DNA from 2 places in the Marinobacter salarius genome. Region 2 is predicted to be linked to the other one. Evidence: predicted binding sites of a transcription regulator. Region 2 holds the regulator's gene; the other holds the start of a gene.
What was found. The regulator sigma-54, encoded in region 2, starts transcription at its own class of promoters, with help from an activator protein. The targets are predictions, from matches to a motif close to ANTGGCATNNANNTTGCTNT.

Region 1 (8,963 bases), 1.7 Mb from region 2:
TGCGCCGTACAAACAGGTCCGCCCCTTCCACCAGTTCGATACCCATCTGCCGGGCCAGGAAGGCGTGTTCAAAATAGGCACTGTTGAAACGGCCGGGGGTTAGCACGACTACGGTAGGGTTGGGATTTAGCGACGCTGCGCGCAGTGTTTCGCCCAACAGGGCCGGGTAATGTTCAACCGGTGCTACCGGGGCCTTGGCAAACAGTTCTGGAAACAGGCGCATCATCATGCGCCGGTTTTCCAGCATGTAGGAGACACCGCTGGGGCAGCGGAGATTGTCTTCCAGCACGTAGAAATCGCCGTCGTTGTGGCGGATCAAATCGATGCCGGCTATGTGGGAATACAGATTACGTGGCAGCTTGAGGTTTTGCATGCCGGGCTGGTACTGGGGGTTGGCGAATACCTGTTCAGCACTGATGACACCGGCGCGAATAATCTCGAACTCGTGATAGATATCGAACAGGAAGCGGTTCAACGCCTGCACCCGCTGGCGCAAACCAGCTTGCAGACGTTGCCAGTCGCTGGCGGAGATTACTCGTGGGATCAGATCAAACGGGATAAGCCGTTCGGCCCCCTGGTCTTCGCCATAGACATTAAAGGTGATGCCCAGGCGTTGGAACAGCACGTCTGCCTCGCGGCGCTTCTCGGCCAACAGGGCTTCGTCGGATCGGATCAGCCAGTCCTCCAGCATCCTGCAGCTGGGTCGTACCCGATTATTCTGGTCGAACAGTTCGTCGTAGATACCCTCGGGTGGGGTTTGTATCAACATAACCATGACCCTCTCCTGAACACGCCGTCCACCGGATGTGGGCGGTCGGTATTCAGCCATTCCCATGATGTAAAGGAACAGCAAAAGGCAGGCCACTCTGGCGGCAAACCGTGGGTTTATCACCGGAACGGGTTATTTAAGAAAAGGCCAGACGGAGGGAAGTGTCAATAAAAAGCATTGCCAGCCGCCGGGAAAGGCGGCTGGCGGGCAAGGGTTATTCCAGGGACGTAGCGCCAATGCGGTGAATACTGACATCCGCACCGTTGAATTCCTCTTCTTCTGTGAGACGCAGGCCGGAGATGGCGTTAACAATGCCGTAGACGATCAGGCCGCCGACAAAAGCCACCACAACACCGGCAACCGCACCGATGATCTGCGACATCAGGCTGACCCCGCCCAGGCCCCCGAACGCTTCCTGGCCAAAGATGCCGGCGGCAATGGCACCCCATACACCGCACACACCGTGCAGGGGCCATACACCCAGTACATCGTCCAGGCGCTCAATCTTGTCCTGGGCCCACTCAAACATGTACACGAAGATGGCGCCGGCGATGCCACCGGTAATCAGCGCACCGACCGGGTGCATCAGGTCCGAACCGGCGCACACCGCCACCAGGCCGGCGAGCGGTCCGTTGTGGATGAAGCCCGGGTCCTTGCGGCCGACCAGCATGGCCACCAAAACGCCACCCACCATGGCCATGAGGCTGTTCACCGCCACCAGGCCGCTGATGCCATCCAGGGTCTGGGCGGACATCACGTTAAAGCCGAACCAGCCGACGGTGAGAATCCAGGCGCCCAGCGCCAGGAATGGAATGTTGGAGGGGGCAAACGCCACCACGCGGCCATTGCGGTAACGGCCTTTACGTGCGCCCAGCAGGAGCACGGCGGCCAGGGCGATCCAGCCGCCCACGGCGTGCACCACGACCGAGCCGGCAAAGTCGTGGAAGGCTGCACCAAACTGGTTCTCCAGCCAGGCCTGGAAGCCGTAGTTGCCGTTCCAGATCATGCCCTCGAAGAAGGGATATACAAACGCCACGATCAGCCCTGAGGCGATAAGCATGGGATAGAACTTTGCACGCTCGGCGATACCGCCGGAGACGATGGCGGGAATGGCGGCGGCGAAGGTCATCAGGAAGAAGAACTTGACCAGGTCATAGCCATTCGCGGCCGTCAGCTCTGAAGCGCCGGCCATAAAGTGGCTGCCGTAGGCGATGTAGTAGCCAATGAAAAAATAGGCCACGGCGGAGATGCCGAAGTCAGTCATGATTTTTACCAGGGCATTCACCTGGTTCTTGTGGCGCACGGTGCCGACTTCCAGGAAGGCGAAGCCAGCATGCATGGCCAGTACCATGATGGCACCGATCAGAATGAACAGTGTGTTGGCGCTTTCGGTCAGGGTATGTACTGCACTCGTGATATCCACGGGTTGGTTGCTCCTGATTTTTTGGTTTTATCCACCTGTCACGGGCGGGTTGTGCATTGATAGCGTGCATGCCAAGCAAGGAGTGTTCCATTTTGAGGCAAATTTAGGCCGGAGAGTCGATTAGGTGATTTTCTGCTCTGAAGTTGGGCGGGTTTGAGCTGAAGGTGAGGTGTTTTCGCTCTTTAATGGTGCATTAATGGGGGTAGTGCACCAATATGGCCGCCTACCACAGTAATTCGTCCTGGTTGGAGTCGTCGGAACTGGGGGAATCCGGTGCAGCAGACACATCGGCTTTGGGGGTCATGAGTTCCCTTAGCCGCATCTCCTGTTCCTCGATCGGCCCGGACAGATCGATAATGATTTCCACCCGGCGATTTTTGGCGCGGTTCTCCGAAGAGGTGTTTGGTACCCGTGGCTCGGTATAAGCGAGACCGGTGACCGCCAGCCGGGCAGGCTTCAGCTTACCCTCGGCGAGTAGCGCATTGGCAACCGCTGCCGCCCGGGCGGCGGATAGATCCCAGTTGCTGTAGAACCGCTGCGTGCGGATGGGAACATCGTCGGTGTGGCTTTCAATGGTCAACTTGCCGGGGATCTCCACCAGTATGTCGGCCATTTCCAGCAACAGACCTTCAAACTCCCAGGTCAGGTCCGCCGAACCGGAGGGAAACGCCCCCTTCTCCTCAACGCGAACAATGATTCTGTGATGATCCTGGGTGAGGTTGACCCGGCCGTCTTCGATGGCTGTCTCAAGAACCGATCGAACCTGCTCCAGGGTCTTCTCGAGCTCTTCCTGGATGGCGGATTCCACAGCCACATCCGTAGGGCTTTTCAGGGTTTCCAGTTCGGGCTGCTCGTCGGTGGTTGTCTGTTTGACTTCGTTGACGACGGTGGGCTCGGGCGGTGCCGGAGAAAACTGATCGAAAATCGGGCTGGTGCCCATGGGTACCTCAAGGACGGGCACCTCGCGCTGCACACCAAACGCTTTCGACAGTTCACCAGCGATCTGTTTGAACTTCTGTGCGTCGATCTCGGAGAACGACAACAGCAGGACGAAAAAGCACATCAGCAGCGACATCAGGTCCGCGAATGTCACTACCCAGGCGGGAATGCCCGCTTTTTCCTCTTCTGGTAATTCGTCCATGGCTAAACGCCTGCGGTCTCGGCTTCTGAGTTTTTCTCACGTTCTTTCGGGGTCAGGTAACTCGACAGCATCTGTTCGATAATCCGCGGATTGGTGCCTTCCTTGATAGCAACCAGCGCATCAATATAGAGCGATTGCAGACGCGCTTCCTCAGTCATTCGCAGCGAGAGTTTGTCCGCGATGGGGGTGGCGATCATGGTGGCAATCATTGCGCCGTAGAGTGTGGTTAGCAGGGCAACCGCCATGGCAGGACCGATGGATTTCGGGTCTTCCATGTTGGACAGCATCTGCACCAGCCCGATCAGGGTTCCGATCATCCCCATGGCAGGGGCCACATCGGCCATTGCCGTAAAGACTTTTGCGCCAGACCGGTTGTGATCCAGCGTCAGTAGGCGCTCCTTGGACAGCAGGTGTTTGATGGTTTCAGCATCCTGGCCATCGACCAGCATCTGTATTCCCTGGCCGAGAAACGGCGAGCCAACTTCGCGCTCTTCCAGGCCGAGCATGCCTTGCTTGCGGGCAACATTGGCTACTTCAATCAGTTCATCAATGCTTTCACGGGTGTCCGGCAAGCGGAATTTGAACGCTCGAGCGGCCACTTTGAAGGCGCTGAAAAACTGGTTGAAGCTGAATTTCGCCAGCACAACCAGCATGGTGCCACCGACCACAATCAGTATGGAGGGGGGATTGATAAAAACATCCGGCGACACGCCAAGAATGACGGCTGAGGCTATAAGCAGGATGGCCCCAACAAGGCCGATCAGGGTGGCAAAATCCACATTAGCTCCAAAGGGTTTTGTGATTCAGAGGGCTTTCGAAGATTAACGGTAGTCCACTATTGAATCAATCGCTATCCGTAAGCGTTTGTGTTTCTATTTTAAGATCTTTCCACGCTGCGTAACGAAGCAGGTCGGATTCCACCAGGGCCAGGCATGCGGCCACCACACCGGCGTCGTCCAGCAGGCCGAATCCCAGCAGCAGGTCCGGAATCAAATCCAGGGGATTGAGCACGTAAACAAGGGCACCGGCGATCGCCGCAATGCTTTTCCAGGGTACTTCGCGATAGTTGCCCTGCCAGTAGTCCCTGAGCATGGAAAACATCAGCCGGATATCGGTGCTGAACCGGCTCAGTTTGCCACTGTTCCTGACTTTGTCCTCGATGGCCTGCTGGCGGTCGAGCAGGGCGCCCACATCTCTGCGGTGAACCTTGTCCGCCTCTTGATTCAACTGTTCGTTTGCCGTGCGCTTGCTAAAACCTGTCATCGGGCTATTCCTGTGTGGGATGGCCTTGCAGCTCCATGATCCATGAAGCCTGTGACAAAGCCAAGGATGTTTGCGAGGCGATTTCCGATCATGGTTATACTGGTGGCATGACCGATTACGTGAAACAGAATCCTTCGTCCTTTCCCGATGCGTTGTTGTGCGAAGCCCGCGGCCTTGAGGTTTTGGCAGACACTCTCAAGGCGGCTGGTGTCAGCAGAGTGCATGTGCCGGAGGTGAAAGCTGTCTCAGCCCACGAACTGGTGATTCCGAAGATCCACCCCGGCCCGGCGAGCGAGGAAGCCATGGCCGCGCTTGGCGAAGGCTTGGCGCAAATGCATGCGGTACGTCAGCCCGAGTACGGATTCGACGCCGACAACATGATTGGGATGTCACCCCAGAAGAACCGCCTGACGGACGATTGGGGTGCGTTTTTCCTGAGAGATCGACTGGGTGTGCAGGTAGGCATGGTCGGCAATGACCATGTCCGGAAAGAGTTTGAAACGGTGCTTGAGCGTCAGGGCGACACGCTCGCCGGGTTTCTGAATGAGCATTGCGAACACCCAAGCCTGCTCCACGGCGACCTATGGTCCGGGAATGTCCTGTTCGACAGCGTCGGGCCCTGGCTCATTGATCCGGCGGTGTATTACGGTGACCGGGAGGCGGACATTGCCATGACAGAGCTGTTTGGTGGCTTCTCCTCGGCTTTTTATCGTGCCTATGACCGGGGCTACCCCAGAACGGATGTCTATAACACCAAGCGGGCCATCTACAACCTGTACCACACCCTCAATCACTACAACCTTTTTGGGGCATCCTATCTGAGCGCCTGTCGCCACAACCTGGATGTGGTGGCCTCGCTGTAAGCGTGGCAGCTACCACCAGGCCTTGTCCCACATTTCCGGATTGGCCCAGTTGTCGGGATTGTTCCAGACGCGTTTGTGGTTGTAGCTGTCGATGTTGTAGGTGTAGAGCGTGAGAGGGCTGTCTTCGTCACCAAGCTCAGCCTGCCGGCGGAATCCCAGCCCGATGAAATCCGTAAACGACCAACCGGGGCAGTCTTTCACCACAACGGCAATCTGGTGGGTGCCGTAGTTGCGCAATTGGCCCAGCAGTACTTGGCCCTCGTCGTGGTTCAGGTGTTCGAGCGTGTTGGTCACCAGGGCCAGGTCCTGGGTCTCGGGCAGAGGGAAGGCATCGTTGGGGGCGCTGGTATCCAGGGTGGTCATGGCCGACTCGCTGTGGTGCCGGCACCAGTGATCCCCAACCTCACCAGCGATCTCGCCGCAAACCACCAGTGTGGCCGGTTGGCAGGTATCGATAATGCGGGCCAGGGCCTGCTGCACAGTGGTCATGTTTGGTGTGTCCGTCTGGAATGGAACAACCAGTATCACACCCGCCTGTCGGCGGCATCAACCAGATGCACGCCGACAGCGTTCAGCAAGCAACAGCCTTAGAGCTCCTGAGCCGTTGGCCGCAGGATAATTTCGTTGATATCCACGTCCGCAGGCTGTTCGATGGCATAGACGATGGCCCGCGCCACTGCATCGGAATCAATCGCCACCTTGTAGAGTTCATCCGCTGCCTGTTTGGCGTTCGGGTCAGTGATGGTGCTGGTCAGCTCGGTGTCGATGGCGCCCGGTGAGATATTGGTGCTGCGGATCTCGTCGCCGGCTTCCATGCGCAAGCCTTCAGACAGCGCCTTCACCGCGTATTTCGTGGCACAGTACACAGCGGCGCCGGGGAACAGTTTGTGTCCGGCAACGGACGACAGGTTGATCACATGCCCGCTGTGTTGCTCCCGCATGGTCGGCAGCACAGCCGCGATGCCATACATCACGCCTTTAATGTTGACGTCCACCATCTGGTCCCACTCATCAACCTTCAAAGCGTCCAGCGGTGCCAGTGGCATCAGGCCGGCGTTGTTGATCAGTACGTCGATCCGGCCGAAGGTTTCTTTCGCGGTGGCAGCCAGTGACTCCACCTGGTTTCGGTCAGTCACATCGGTAACCTTCCAGGTGACTTCAGCACCCTCGGCTTTCAGGTCTTCTGCCAGTTTGGACAGGCGGTCTTCGCGACGGGCTGCAAGCACCAGCCGGGCTCCTCGCGCTGCCAGGCGGCGGGCAGTTGCCTCACCCAGGCCACTGCTGGCGCCGGTGATAATCACGACTTTGCTATTGATTGGGTCGTTGGTATTGCTCATGGTTTGACTCCTTACTCGTGTGAAAGTGATGTTCAGACGCTGGGTTCAAGTTCCTTCAGCGTCGGGTAATCGGTATAGCCGCGCTCATCGCCGCCGTAGAAGGTGCTGTCATCCCATTTGTTCAGTTCCGCATGCTGGCGGAAACGCTCGGGCAAATCGGGGTTGGCGATAAATGGACGGCCAAAGGTCACCAGATCACAGCGGTCATTGCCGATCCGTTTGCGAGCTTCCTCAGCGGTGTAGGCGCCGTTGGCGATGTAAGTGCCGTGGAATCCAGCCTGGATGGCATCGATCACCGATTCCGGGCGGCCGTTCGCATGGTTGCCCTGGAACGAGTCTTCCACGACCTCGATGTAGCTGATGCCCAGGTCGTTCAGCCGCTTCGCGAATTCACCAAAGGTTTCGACCGGGTCCTCGTCGTACATGGCGTTGAAGCTGCCGGTCGGGCTGACCCGAACGCCGACATTGTCCTTGCCCCAGACGTCGATCACGGCCTCGATCACCATCAGTGGCAGGCGCATCCGGTTTTCAACGGAGCCGCCAAACTCATCACTGCGGTGGTTGCTGCCACTCTTGAGAAACTGGTCCAGCAGGTATCCGTTGGCGGCGTGTACTTCGACGCCATCAAATCCGGCCGCTTTGGCGTTCAGCGCGCCCTGGCGATACTGCTCCACGATGTCCGCCATTTCGCCGGCTTCAAGAGCCCTGGGCTCGGGCACGTCCACCATGCCGGAGTCGGCGCTGATGAAGGTCTTGGCGCCCTCGGGTTTGATCGACGATGGTGCTACAGGCTTGTTGCCTTCCGGCTGCAGCGCCGTATGGGAAATTCGGCCAACGTGCCAGAGCTGCATGTGAATGCGTCCGCCCGCCATGTGCACCGCACTGGTGACCTTGCGCCAGCCTTCGATTTGCTCCTCCGAGTGGATGCCTGGCGTGAATGCATAGCCCTTACCCTGAGGTGACACCTGGGTTGCTTCGCTGATGATCAGTCCTGCACCGGCGCGCTGCTGATAGTACTGCGCGTTCATGTCGTTCGGTACGTCTCCAGGTTGGCTGGAGCGCGAACGGGTCAGGGGAGACATCAGAACGCGGTTGGGCAGCGTCAGGGTGCCGAGATCGTGCGGTTGAAACAGTGCGTCGTTTACGTTGTTCATTGATCACTCTCCTTGAGGATTAACTGAGTGTAATTAGACCAGTCTACTAGTAATGACTGAAAAAAATGTGGGCGTTCAGTGAAGGCCAAGACATTGGCGGAAAAAGACCCGCACAAACCGCTCCATGGGCTCGGTAGACTTCAGAACCTTGGCTCTGAGAATGGCGCCTTCCCAGCCGGAAAGCAGAAAGCTGGCGACGTCGGCAGGGTCGATGGATGCATCGATATCGCCGGCCTGGCGAGCCTCTTCAACACAACGCTCAAAGCGTTTTTCCCAACCCTGGAAAACGGTGTCCAGGCGCCTGCGGAAGGTTTCGTTTTGCCCGGCCAGCTCCTGGCCAAGATTGCCAATCAGGCAGCCCCGGGTGAATTCGCAGCTGGTCATGGTTTCCAGACCAGTGTCGAAGTAGGCCCTAAGGCGGTCCACCGCCGAGCGGGTGTGGTCGTTCAGAATCCGATCCAGCTTGGTGTCGTATTCCTGCGCAAAGGTGTCGATGACAGCCAACCCGAAATCGTTCTTGCTGCTAAAGTAATGGTAGAACGACCCTTTGGGTACACCGGCGGCGGTCAGCACGGCATTGATGCCCGTCGCGCCGAAGCCTTTTTGACCAATCAGGTCGGCGCCGGTGTGGATGATGTGATTGCGGGTGTCGTTCGATGTCATGGCTGGTATATTAGACCGGTCGTCTAGTAAGCGTCAAACCCGTAAAACCCGAGACATTTTATTCCGAACCACGTTCAAGGAGTCTGCCAGTGATCAAATCCCGTGCTGCGGTGGCGTTTGCCCCCAACAAACCGCTGGAAATTGTGGAAGTGGATGTTGCCCCGCCCCAGAAAGGGGAGGTGCTGGTGCGTATCGTTGCCACCGGCGTCTGTCACACGGACGCCTACACGCTGTCCGGCGCCGATTCCGAAGGTAATTTTCCGGCCATCCTGGGCCACGAAGGCGGTGGCATTGTTGAGGCGGTTGGTGAAGGTGTCACCTCCGTCGAAGTGGGTGATCACGTGATCCCT
Region 2 (8,963 bases):
TCAGGTGTGCCGTCGCCTATGATACGACCATCCGCGACGATACAGGCGTAGTGGCAGATACTCAGGGACTCCGGCACATCATGGGACACCAGCACACTGGTCAGGCCCATGGAACTGTTGAGATCCCGGATCAGCTTTACCAGGACACCCATGGCAATCGGGTCCTGGCCGGTAAAAGGCTCGTCGTACATGATCAGTTCTGGGTCCAGCGCGATGCTGCGCGCCAGCGCCACACGTCTGGTCATACCACCAGACAGTTCTGCCGGCATCAGATCCCGGGCTCCGCGAAGCCCCACAGCTTCGAGCTTCATCAGAACGATGTCGCGGATCATATCCTCCGGCAAGGTGGTATGAACCCGGAGCGGGAACGCCACGTTTTCAAAGACACTGAGATCCGTGAACAACGCTCCACTCTGGAACAGCATCCCCATCTTTTCCCGCAGACGGTAAAGCGCCTTGCGCTTGAGCTGAGGAACTTTCTCCCCCGCGACGACTATGCTGCCGGAGTCCGGTTTCAGCTGGCCGCCGATCAGCCGCAACAACGTGGTCTTGCCGGTGCCGCTCGGCCCCATGATGGCGGTAATCTTGCCGCGGGGAATGTCCAGGCTGACGCCATCAAAGATACGGCGATTTCCGCGAGTGAAAACCACTTCTCTCAATTCAATGTAGGGGGATGTGTCCATACCTGCTTCCAAAACCGCCCGGGTGTCGGTGAGCCCGCATTCCCAGCCTTTAATGAGTGCGCTACATTATGTCAACCTGCCGTGAACCTCAATCCATCCGTCACAAAATGAACTGATGTCAATGATCAGTTTTTGCTGAACGTCTTGTCAGGAAGGGCAGTCACAGCCATTGAAGTGATATACTTTTGCCACGATGAAAAGCATCAACATTTCGAACCCGGAAGCCAGATGAACACCGAGACCAGCCAGACCTTCAGAGAATCCGCCCTGCGAGCCATCGAGATCGAGCGTGAGGCCATCCACGCCCTGACCGACCGGATTGATGACCATTTCGTTCGCGCCTGCGAAGTTATCATGGCGTGTCAGGGTCGTGTTGTTGTGACCGGCATGGGAAAATCCGGCCATATCGGTAACAAGATCGCCGCCACCCTCGCCAGCACTGGTACGCCATCGTTCTTCGTACACCCAGGCGAAGCCAGTCACGGTGACTTGGGAATGATCACCAGTCAGGACGTGGTCCTGGGCATTTCCAACAGCGGTAACACCAGCGAAGTGTTGACTATTTTACCGTTAATCAAGCGCATGGGAGCCCCGCTGATCAGCATGACGGGCAATGGGAACTCCATCCTGGCCCGGGAGGCCGTTGCCAACCTGGATATCAGCGTTGCCCAGGAAGCCTGCCCCCTTGGACTGGCCCCCACCTCAAGCACCACGGCCACTCTGGTGATGGGCGATGCCCTGGCCGTGGCGCTGCTTGAAGCCCGTGGGTTCAGCACAGAGGACTTTGCGCTTTCACACCCCGGCGGCAGCCTGGGCCGCAGGTTGCTGCTGCGTGTCACCGATATTATGCACACCGGGGACCGGATCCCCCGCGTGCAGGAAGGCACCACCCTCAGCGGCGCCCTGCTGGAGATTTCCCGCAAGGGCCTGGGTATGACGACGGTCATCAATACCGGGGGAGACCTGGTCGGCGTGTTCACAGACGGCGACTTGCGCCGCACCCTGGATCGCTCCGTGGACATTCACAACACGCCGATTGCCGAGGTCATGACCCGCAACGGGCGTGTGATCCACGATGACCAGTTGGCCGCCGAGGCACTGAACATGATGGAAGAGCTGAAGATCAACGCCCTGCCCGTCATCAATCGCGACGGCAAACTGACTGGCGCTATCAACATGCACGACCTATTGCGGGCGGGAGTGATCTGATGGCCGACACTCTGCGCCCTCAATGGCCAGCGGACCTGATCGAGAAAGCCGCTGCCATTCGCCTCCTGGCCCTGGATGTGGACGGCATCATGACCGACGGCACTCTGCTGTTCAGCGCCTCGGGCGACGAGATCAAAGGCTTCAACATTCTCGACGGCCTGGGCATCAAACAGGTTATGGCTGCCGGCATCAACGTTGCTGTCATTACCGGACGACGTTCGCCGCTGACGGAAAAACGCATGAACGACCTCGGCATCCCGCACCTGATGCAGGGCCGTGAGGACAAGAAAGTCGCCCTGCGGGAACTGGCGGGACGGCTGGAGATCGCGCCACACCAGATTGCCTACATGGGCGACGACCTTCCGGACCTGCCCGCGATCCGCTATGCCGGGCTAGGCATAACGGTACCCAATGGCCACTGGCTGGTGCGCCAGCACGCGGATTTTTGCACGTCGGCCGCGGGGGGCAGCGGCGCAGTCCGTGAAGCCTGTGAACTGCTGCTCTGTGCCTGCGGGCAACTCAATGCCAGCCTGCAACCCTACCTGGAGCAGGACTGAATGGCCGCCCAAGCCCTCTATGCACGGCCTTGGGTACGAACCCTGGGGCTGGCCCTCACGATAGTGGCACTGTTTTTCCTGCTCTGGCAAAGTGACGAGTCATCAGAGCCGGTGGATGCCGCCGCGCTGAGAGGAGAATCGGAGCCAGACGGTTTCGTGGTAAATGGTCGCTACCTCTCTTTCGATGAGACCGGGCAGCTTACCGCACAGTTCGAAAGCCCGCGTATTGAGCAATTCGAGGCCCGCAGCGAGACCATCATGGAATCGCCGAATGCGACGCTTTACGGCGAACCCGGTGACGCACCCTGGCAAGTCCAGGCCAACAAAGGCCAGTTCATGGAAGCTGACGACCTGGTCCACCTGACCGGGGATGTTCGGGTGTCCCAGCAAGCCCAAGGTGGGCGCCCACTGACATTAACCACGTCGACGCTGACACTGGATAACGCAGAGCGTACTGTTTACACAGACGCTCCGGTGAAACTGACCGATTCGTTCAGCCTGACCCGCGCAACCGGCATGAAGGCCTGGATTGATGACCGAATCCTCGAACTCGACTCTCAAGTGGAAGGACGCTATGAGCCCGGCAAGTAAATTCATGCCCCACCCTCACCGCAAGGGACACCAATCGGTTGCTTCGCGCCCGGTACTCTCAGCGATTGTTCTGGCACTGACACTTACCGTTGGCATGCCATTCGCCGCGGCCTTTGATCTGGAGTCCGATCAACCCATCACGGTCAACGCCGACAACGCGCGGCTCGACGAAGGTCAGGGCATTGCAACCTATACCGGTTCGGTTGAAATGAGCCAGGGCGACGCCAACCTCGTGGCGGACAAGGTTGTGCTCCACCGGGACGAAAATGGCGTCAGCCGCATTGAAGCCACCGGTACCCCGGCACGCTACCGCCAGCCGGCAATGGAAGGCCAGGGCGAAACCGACGCCCGCGCCCTGACGATCACCTGGTCCGCCTCGGACAATCGGGTCACGTTTAAACGCGAAGCCGTTATCGAACAGGGCGGCAACCTGTTCCGCGGCAATATCATTCACTATGATAGCGCCGAACGTGTTGTGACGGCGGAAGGCTCCGCCGATCAGGGCGATGGCAGCGGTCGGGTCGAGATGGTGATACAGCCACGCGGCAATCCCGACAACAATCCAGACAACAATCCAGACAACAATCCAGACAACAACTCCGGCGAACAGGATACCGATGGCAGTTCTCAGGGCCAGTAACCTGGCAAAAAGCTACAAGCAGAAGAAGGTCGTCATCGACGTTTCCCTGGAAATTCGCAGCGGCGAGATAGTCGGCCTTCTTGGACCCAATGGCGCGGGCAAAACGACGTGTTTCTACATGATTGTTGGCCTGGTTCCCGCCGACAACGGTCGAATCACCATCGACAATCAGGACATAACGCCCCTGCCCATGCACGGCCGTGCCCGAAAGGGAATCGGGTACCTGCCCCAGGAAGCATCGGTGTTCCGCAAGCTCACCGTGCGCGACAACATACTGGCCATCCTGGAAACCCGCAGCAAACTCAAGCGCGCGGACCGGGAGGCTAAGCTGGAGGAACTGCTTGAAGAGTTTCACATCACCCACATCCGCGATAGCGTCGGCATGGCCCTGTCAGGTGGCGAGCGACGACGGGTGGAGATTGCCCGCGCACTGGCGATGGAGCCGGCATTCATCCTGCTGGACGAGCCCTTCGCTGGGGTCGATCCCATCTCAGTGAGCGACATCAAGCAGATCATCCGGCACCTGCGGGACAAGGGCATCGGCGTACTGATCACCGACCACAACGTGCGGGAAACCCTCGATATCTGCGAGAATGCCTACATTGTCAGTGGCGGCCATATCATTGCCTCTGGCAACTCGGACGATATACTGGCCAACCAGCAGGTCAAGGAAGTGTATCTGGGCAACGAGTTTCGCCTGTAGTACACTCGGCAAAGAACTTGCTTGGTGCGGCAAGTAGCCAGCATACAAAGAGTTTTTATGCAACCCCGGCTCCAGAGAGCGCCCGAGTGACGTAAAGAGAGAGCCTGAGTGACGGAAGAGAGAGACCGAGTGACGGATCCTGAACCATGGTTATGAAAGCCTCATTACAGTTAAAGCTGGGCCAAAGCCTGACCATGACGCCCCAGCTGCAACAGGCTATCAGGCTTCTGCAGCTCTCCACCCTGGACCTTCAGCAGGAAATCCAGCAGGCATTGGAATCCAACCCAATGCTGGAAACCTCGGAAGACGACGACAACCAGAGTCCGGAATCCACGGACAATGACAACGAGTCCTCTGAAACAGCGTCAACCGAGGAATCCAACACCACCTCCGACACCGCAACGGACTGGGACGAATCCGAAAACGGACCTGACTGGTCATCAGAAACGGATAGCCCCGACACCATTCCTGATGACCTTCCCGTCGACACCGCCTGGGATGACATTTACCAGTCCGCTCCAGCTTCAGCGGCCCGTAACGACGACGAAAACGACAACGACTTCGAAACCCGCAACTCCCCCACTGAAACGCTTCAGGACCACCTGGAATGGCAGTTGAACCTGACGCCCATGAGCGAGCGGGATCAGGCCATTGCCCACGCCCTGATGGATGCGGTTGATAACCACGGCTACCTGACGTCTCCGCTTGAGGAAATTCACTCAGGCATGGTGGACGAATCCGATGAAGACCCGCTGGAACTGGACGAAGTGGAAGCCGTTCTTCATCGCCTGCAGCACTTCGATCCACCCGGCGTGTTCGCCCGTAATCTGCAGGAATGCCTGCTGATCCAGCTGAATCAGCTGCCCCCGGAAACACCCTGGCTGGCTCAGGCCCGACTGGTGATTACCCACTACATAAACCTGCTGGGTAACCGTGATTACGCCCAACTGTTACGTCGCAGCCGCCTGAAGGAAGAACAGCTACGGGATGTGCTGGCCCTTATTACCGGACTGAATCCGCGCCCTGGCGACACTCTGGACCAGGCCGAGCCGGACTACGTCATTCCCGATGTGATCGTGCGCAAACACAATGAGCGCTGGCGCGTGGAACTGAATCCTGAAATTGCACCGCGCATTCGTGTGAATGCAAGCTATGCTTCTCTTATAAAGCGGGCGGACAGCAGTGCCGACAACACGTACCTGCGGGACCAGTTGCAGGAGGCAAAGTGGTTCATCAAGAGCCTGCAAAGCCGTAACGAAACCCTGCTCAAGGTGGCCACCCGTATTGTCGAGCACCAGCAGGGATTCCTGGATCATGGCGAGGAAGCCATGAAACCATTGATTCTTTCTGATATTGCCCAGGCGGTGGAAATGCATGAGTCGACCATTTCACGCGTCACCACCCAGAAATACATGCACACACCGCGAGGCATATTTGAGCTTAAGTATTTTTTCTCAAGCCATGTCAGTACCGACGAGGGTGGAGAGTGCTCATCCACGGCAATCCGCGCGATGATCAAAAAGCTGATTGCAACGGAAACTCCGAAAAAGCCATTGAGCGATAGTAAAATTGCAGCCATGCTAGGAGACCAGGGTATCAAAGTGGCTAGACGAACCGTGGCCAAGTATCGCGAGGCAATGCACATTCCTCCATCCAACGAGCGAAAGCGACTGGTGTAGAAAGCGTCTGTTCCCCGCCTCACGGGGAGAGCCCTTTCCTGAAAATATACCGCCTGCAGCATAACGCTGTGGCACACAGCCGGCATCCTAACGGGTGCCGGTAAGCTGAAAACAGGAGAAGCCTATGCAACTCAATATTTCAGGCCATCACGTAGAACTGACTCCCGCACTGAAAGATTACGTATCAGGCAAATTTGAAAAGCTTGAGCGGCACTTCGACCATATCAGCAATTGCCAGGTTACCCTTGAGGTGGAAAAAGTGCGCCAGATGGCGGAAGCTACGCTTCACGTGATAGGTGGTGAGATTCACGCAAAGGCCGAAAACAGCGATATGTACGCTGCCATTGATGGACTGGTAGATAAGCTGGACAGGCAGATCCTGAAGCACAAGGAAAAGAACGTAGACCGGATGCATGGGAACGGCGCCCGCTAGGACGCACCCCTGCATGACAGTTAATCGAGCTGCGGCACTGGCTAACCATGCAACACGTGCCGCAGCCTTTTTTTACGGAACTGCAGTCGATTCATGACCGACACATCCCTGACTATCGAGAACATTCTCGCGCCGGAGCTAACCCTTTGCCGGGTGCCTGCCTCCAGCAAAAAGCGGGTTATGGAAACCATTGCCGAGCAGATCCAGCAACACGACTCTTTGCTCAGCGACACCCAGATATTCACCAACCTGGTCGCACGGGAGCGACTGGGGAGCACGGGTATCGGACAGGGCATCGCGATCCCCCACTGCAGACTGGAAGGGCTGGATCACGTGGTCGGCGTTTTGCTGACCCTGGAAGAAGGCGTTGCGTTCGATGCTATCGACAACCAGCCGGTGGATCTCGTCTTCACCTTGATTGTCCCCAAGGAAGCCACCAGCGAGCATCTTGAGCTTTTGAGTCAGCTAGCCGAAAAGTTCAACGAACGTGCATTCTGCGACCAGCTGCGTCAGTGCACTGATGCAGGCTCTCTCTATCGCCGGATGACAGCCGAAACAAGCTGAACAACTCCACATCCAAGGTGAACGGGCTATGAAACTGATCATCGTCAGCGGCCGATCAGGTTCCGGGAAAAGTACCGCGTTACATGTTCTGGAAGACCTGGGCTTTTACTGCATCGACAACCTGCCTATTGGCCTGTTGTTCCCTCTCACGCAGGAAGCCACCAACCAGAATTCTCCTGGCCGGCTGGGAAAGATGGCGGTCAGCATCGACGCCCGTAACCTCTCCGGGGAGCTGAGCAACTTCGAGGATATCTACCGCAGCCTTCAGGACACCGGCGTAACCATCGAGGTCATCTATCTCGACGCCGATGAACAGTCTCTGTTGCAGCGCTTCCATGCCACCCGCCGGAAGCACCCGCTGAGTGATGACAAAACCTCCCTGCGGGAGGCCATTGGCAACGAAAAGAAACTTCTGGAGCCCCTGTCAAAACTGGCAGACCTTTACATCGACACCACAGGGCTGTCCATGTACGAGCTCCGGGATATGGTGAAGCAACGGGTCGCGGGAAGGCGCCACCAGGAACTGGCGCTGCTGTTCCAGTCGTTCGGGTTCAAGCACGGCGTGCCACTGGATTCGGACTATGTGTTCGATGTGCGCTGCCTGCCCAACCCCTATTGGGACACCAGCCTTCGACAGTTCGTGGGCACCGACCAGCCGGTCATCGATTTCCTGGAAAAGGAGCCGTTGAGCCGTAAGATGGTCGAAGACCTGACCCAATTCCTGGAAAACTGGCTACCATCGTTTGCAGACAGCAACCGCAGCTATATGACCATATCCATCGGCTGCACCGGTGGCCAACATCGTTCGGTTTATATCTGCGACCAGCTCGGCCGCTATTTCTCGGGCAAATACAGCAACGTGCAGGTTCGCCACACCGAGCTGCCCCACCTGCAAAGCAGGAACAGCTGAACCGCCTATGATCCGCCGCCCCATTACCATTATCAACAAACTCGGGCTCCACGCCCGAGCGGCAGCCAAACTGGTTGCCAAGGCATCTGAGTTCGACAGCAGTATTGAAATCAGCCGCAAAGGGAGACAGGTGGACGCCAAAAGCATCATGCCGGTAATGATGCTCGCCGCCAGCCAGGGGACAGAGGTAGAGCTGATTGTGGACGGTCCGGATGAATCCGACGCTGTCGATGCATTGGTTACGCTGATCAATGACTACTTCGGGGAAGGCGAATAACCAGCTCCACACTGGACATACGTGCCCGTCTACGGCATTCACCTACAACTCTTCCTCACCTATGTCGCCTAACTCCGCTATAATACGAGGGTTTTCTGACTGTGGGTGATCCATGACCGATATTCTGGAAAAAAGCCAGGCGCGCCAACGTCTTCGCTCGCTGAGCGAAGCGCTGGACAGTGGCGCCCTGAAACAGGTCGCCCGCATCCTGAATGGCGGCCTGAGCCCCAGTGACATCGCCCACCTGCTGGAATCATCACCACCCCGCCAGCGCGCCCTGCTCTGGAACCTGGTCGACAAGCAGCTTGAAGGTGAAGTCCTCCAGTATCTGAACGACGATATCCGAGGTTACTTCCTGAGCCAGCTAAACGCTCAGGAACTCGCTGACATCATCGAGGATTTCGAGTCGGACGATCTGGCCGACTTACTGCAACAATTGCCCGACACGGTGATCCAGGAAGTCCTGGACACCATGGACGAGCAGGACCGTCAGCGCGTCGAAGAAGTACTTTCCTACCCGGAAGACACCGCCGGCGGCCTGATGAACACGGACACCATTACGGTGCGTCCGGACATCAGCATCGACGTGGTTCTGCGCTACCTGCGTCGTCATCGCAATCTGCCCCCGATGACGGACAGCCTTATCGTGGTCAGCCGACGCGACGAGTTCATCGGCATGCTACCAATCACCAAAATGCTGGTATCCAATCCAGCGGC

Region 1: the regulator sigma-54 is predicted to act here: its motif matches at 2,265-2,284, upstream of R1T46_RS02610 (ammonium transporter).

Annotation. Positions count from the first base shown of each region.
Region 1 is NZ_CP136693.1:550,007-558,969, reverse strand. It holds gene R1T46_RS02615 (circularly permuted type 2 ATP-grasp protein) at 1-769, opposite strand, end outside; gene R1T46_RS02610 (ammonium transporter) at 984-2,192, opposite strand; gene R1T46_RS02605 (MotB family protein) at 2,416-3,333, opposite strand; gene pomA (flagellar motor protein PomA) at 3,336-4,112, opposite strand; gene R1T46_RS02595 (YkvA family protein) at 4,177-4,596, opposite strand; gene R1T46_RS02590 (fructosamine kinase family protein) at 4,632-5,459, shown strand; gene R1T46_RS02585 (DUF6231 family protein) at 5,469-5,948, opposite strand; gene R1T46_RS02580 (SDR family oxidoreductase) at 6,047-6,796, opposite strand; gene R1T46_RS02575 (alkene reductase) at 6,829-7,950, opposite strand; gene R1T46_RS02570 (TetR/AcrR family transcriptional regulator) at 8,026-8,613, opposite strand; gene R1T46_RS02565 (S-(hydroxymethyl)glutathione dehydrogenase/class III alcohol dehydrogenase) at 8,703-8,963, shown strand, end outside.
Region 2 is NZ_CP136693.1:2,216,524-2,225,486, reverse strand. It holds gene R1T46_RS10295 (ATP-binding cassette domain-containing protein) at 1-683, opposite strand, end outside; gene R1T46_RS10290 (KpsF/GutQ family sugar-phosphate isomerase) at 912-1,892, shown strand; gene R1T46_RS10285 (KdsC family phosphatase) at 1,892-2,449, shown strand; gene lptC (LPS export ABC transporter periplasmic protein LptC) at 2,450-3,040, shown strand; gene lptA (lipopolysaccharide transport periplasmic protein LptA) at 3,135-3,680, shown strand; gene lptB (LPS export ABC transporter ATP-binding protein) at 3,658-4,383, shown strand; gene R1T46_RS10265 (RNA polymerase factor sigma-54) at 4,536-6,062, shown strand; gene hpf (ribosome hibernation promoting factor) at 6,187-6,495, shown strand; gene ptsN (PTS IIA-like nitrogen regulatory protein PtsN) at 6,589-7,059, shown strand; gene rapZ (RNase adapter RapZ) at 7,088-7,969, shown strand; gene R1T46_RS10245 (HPr family phosphocarrier protein) at 7,977-8,246, shown strand; gene mgtE (magnesium transporter) at 8,359-8,963, shown strand, end outside.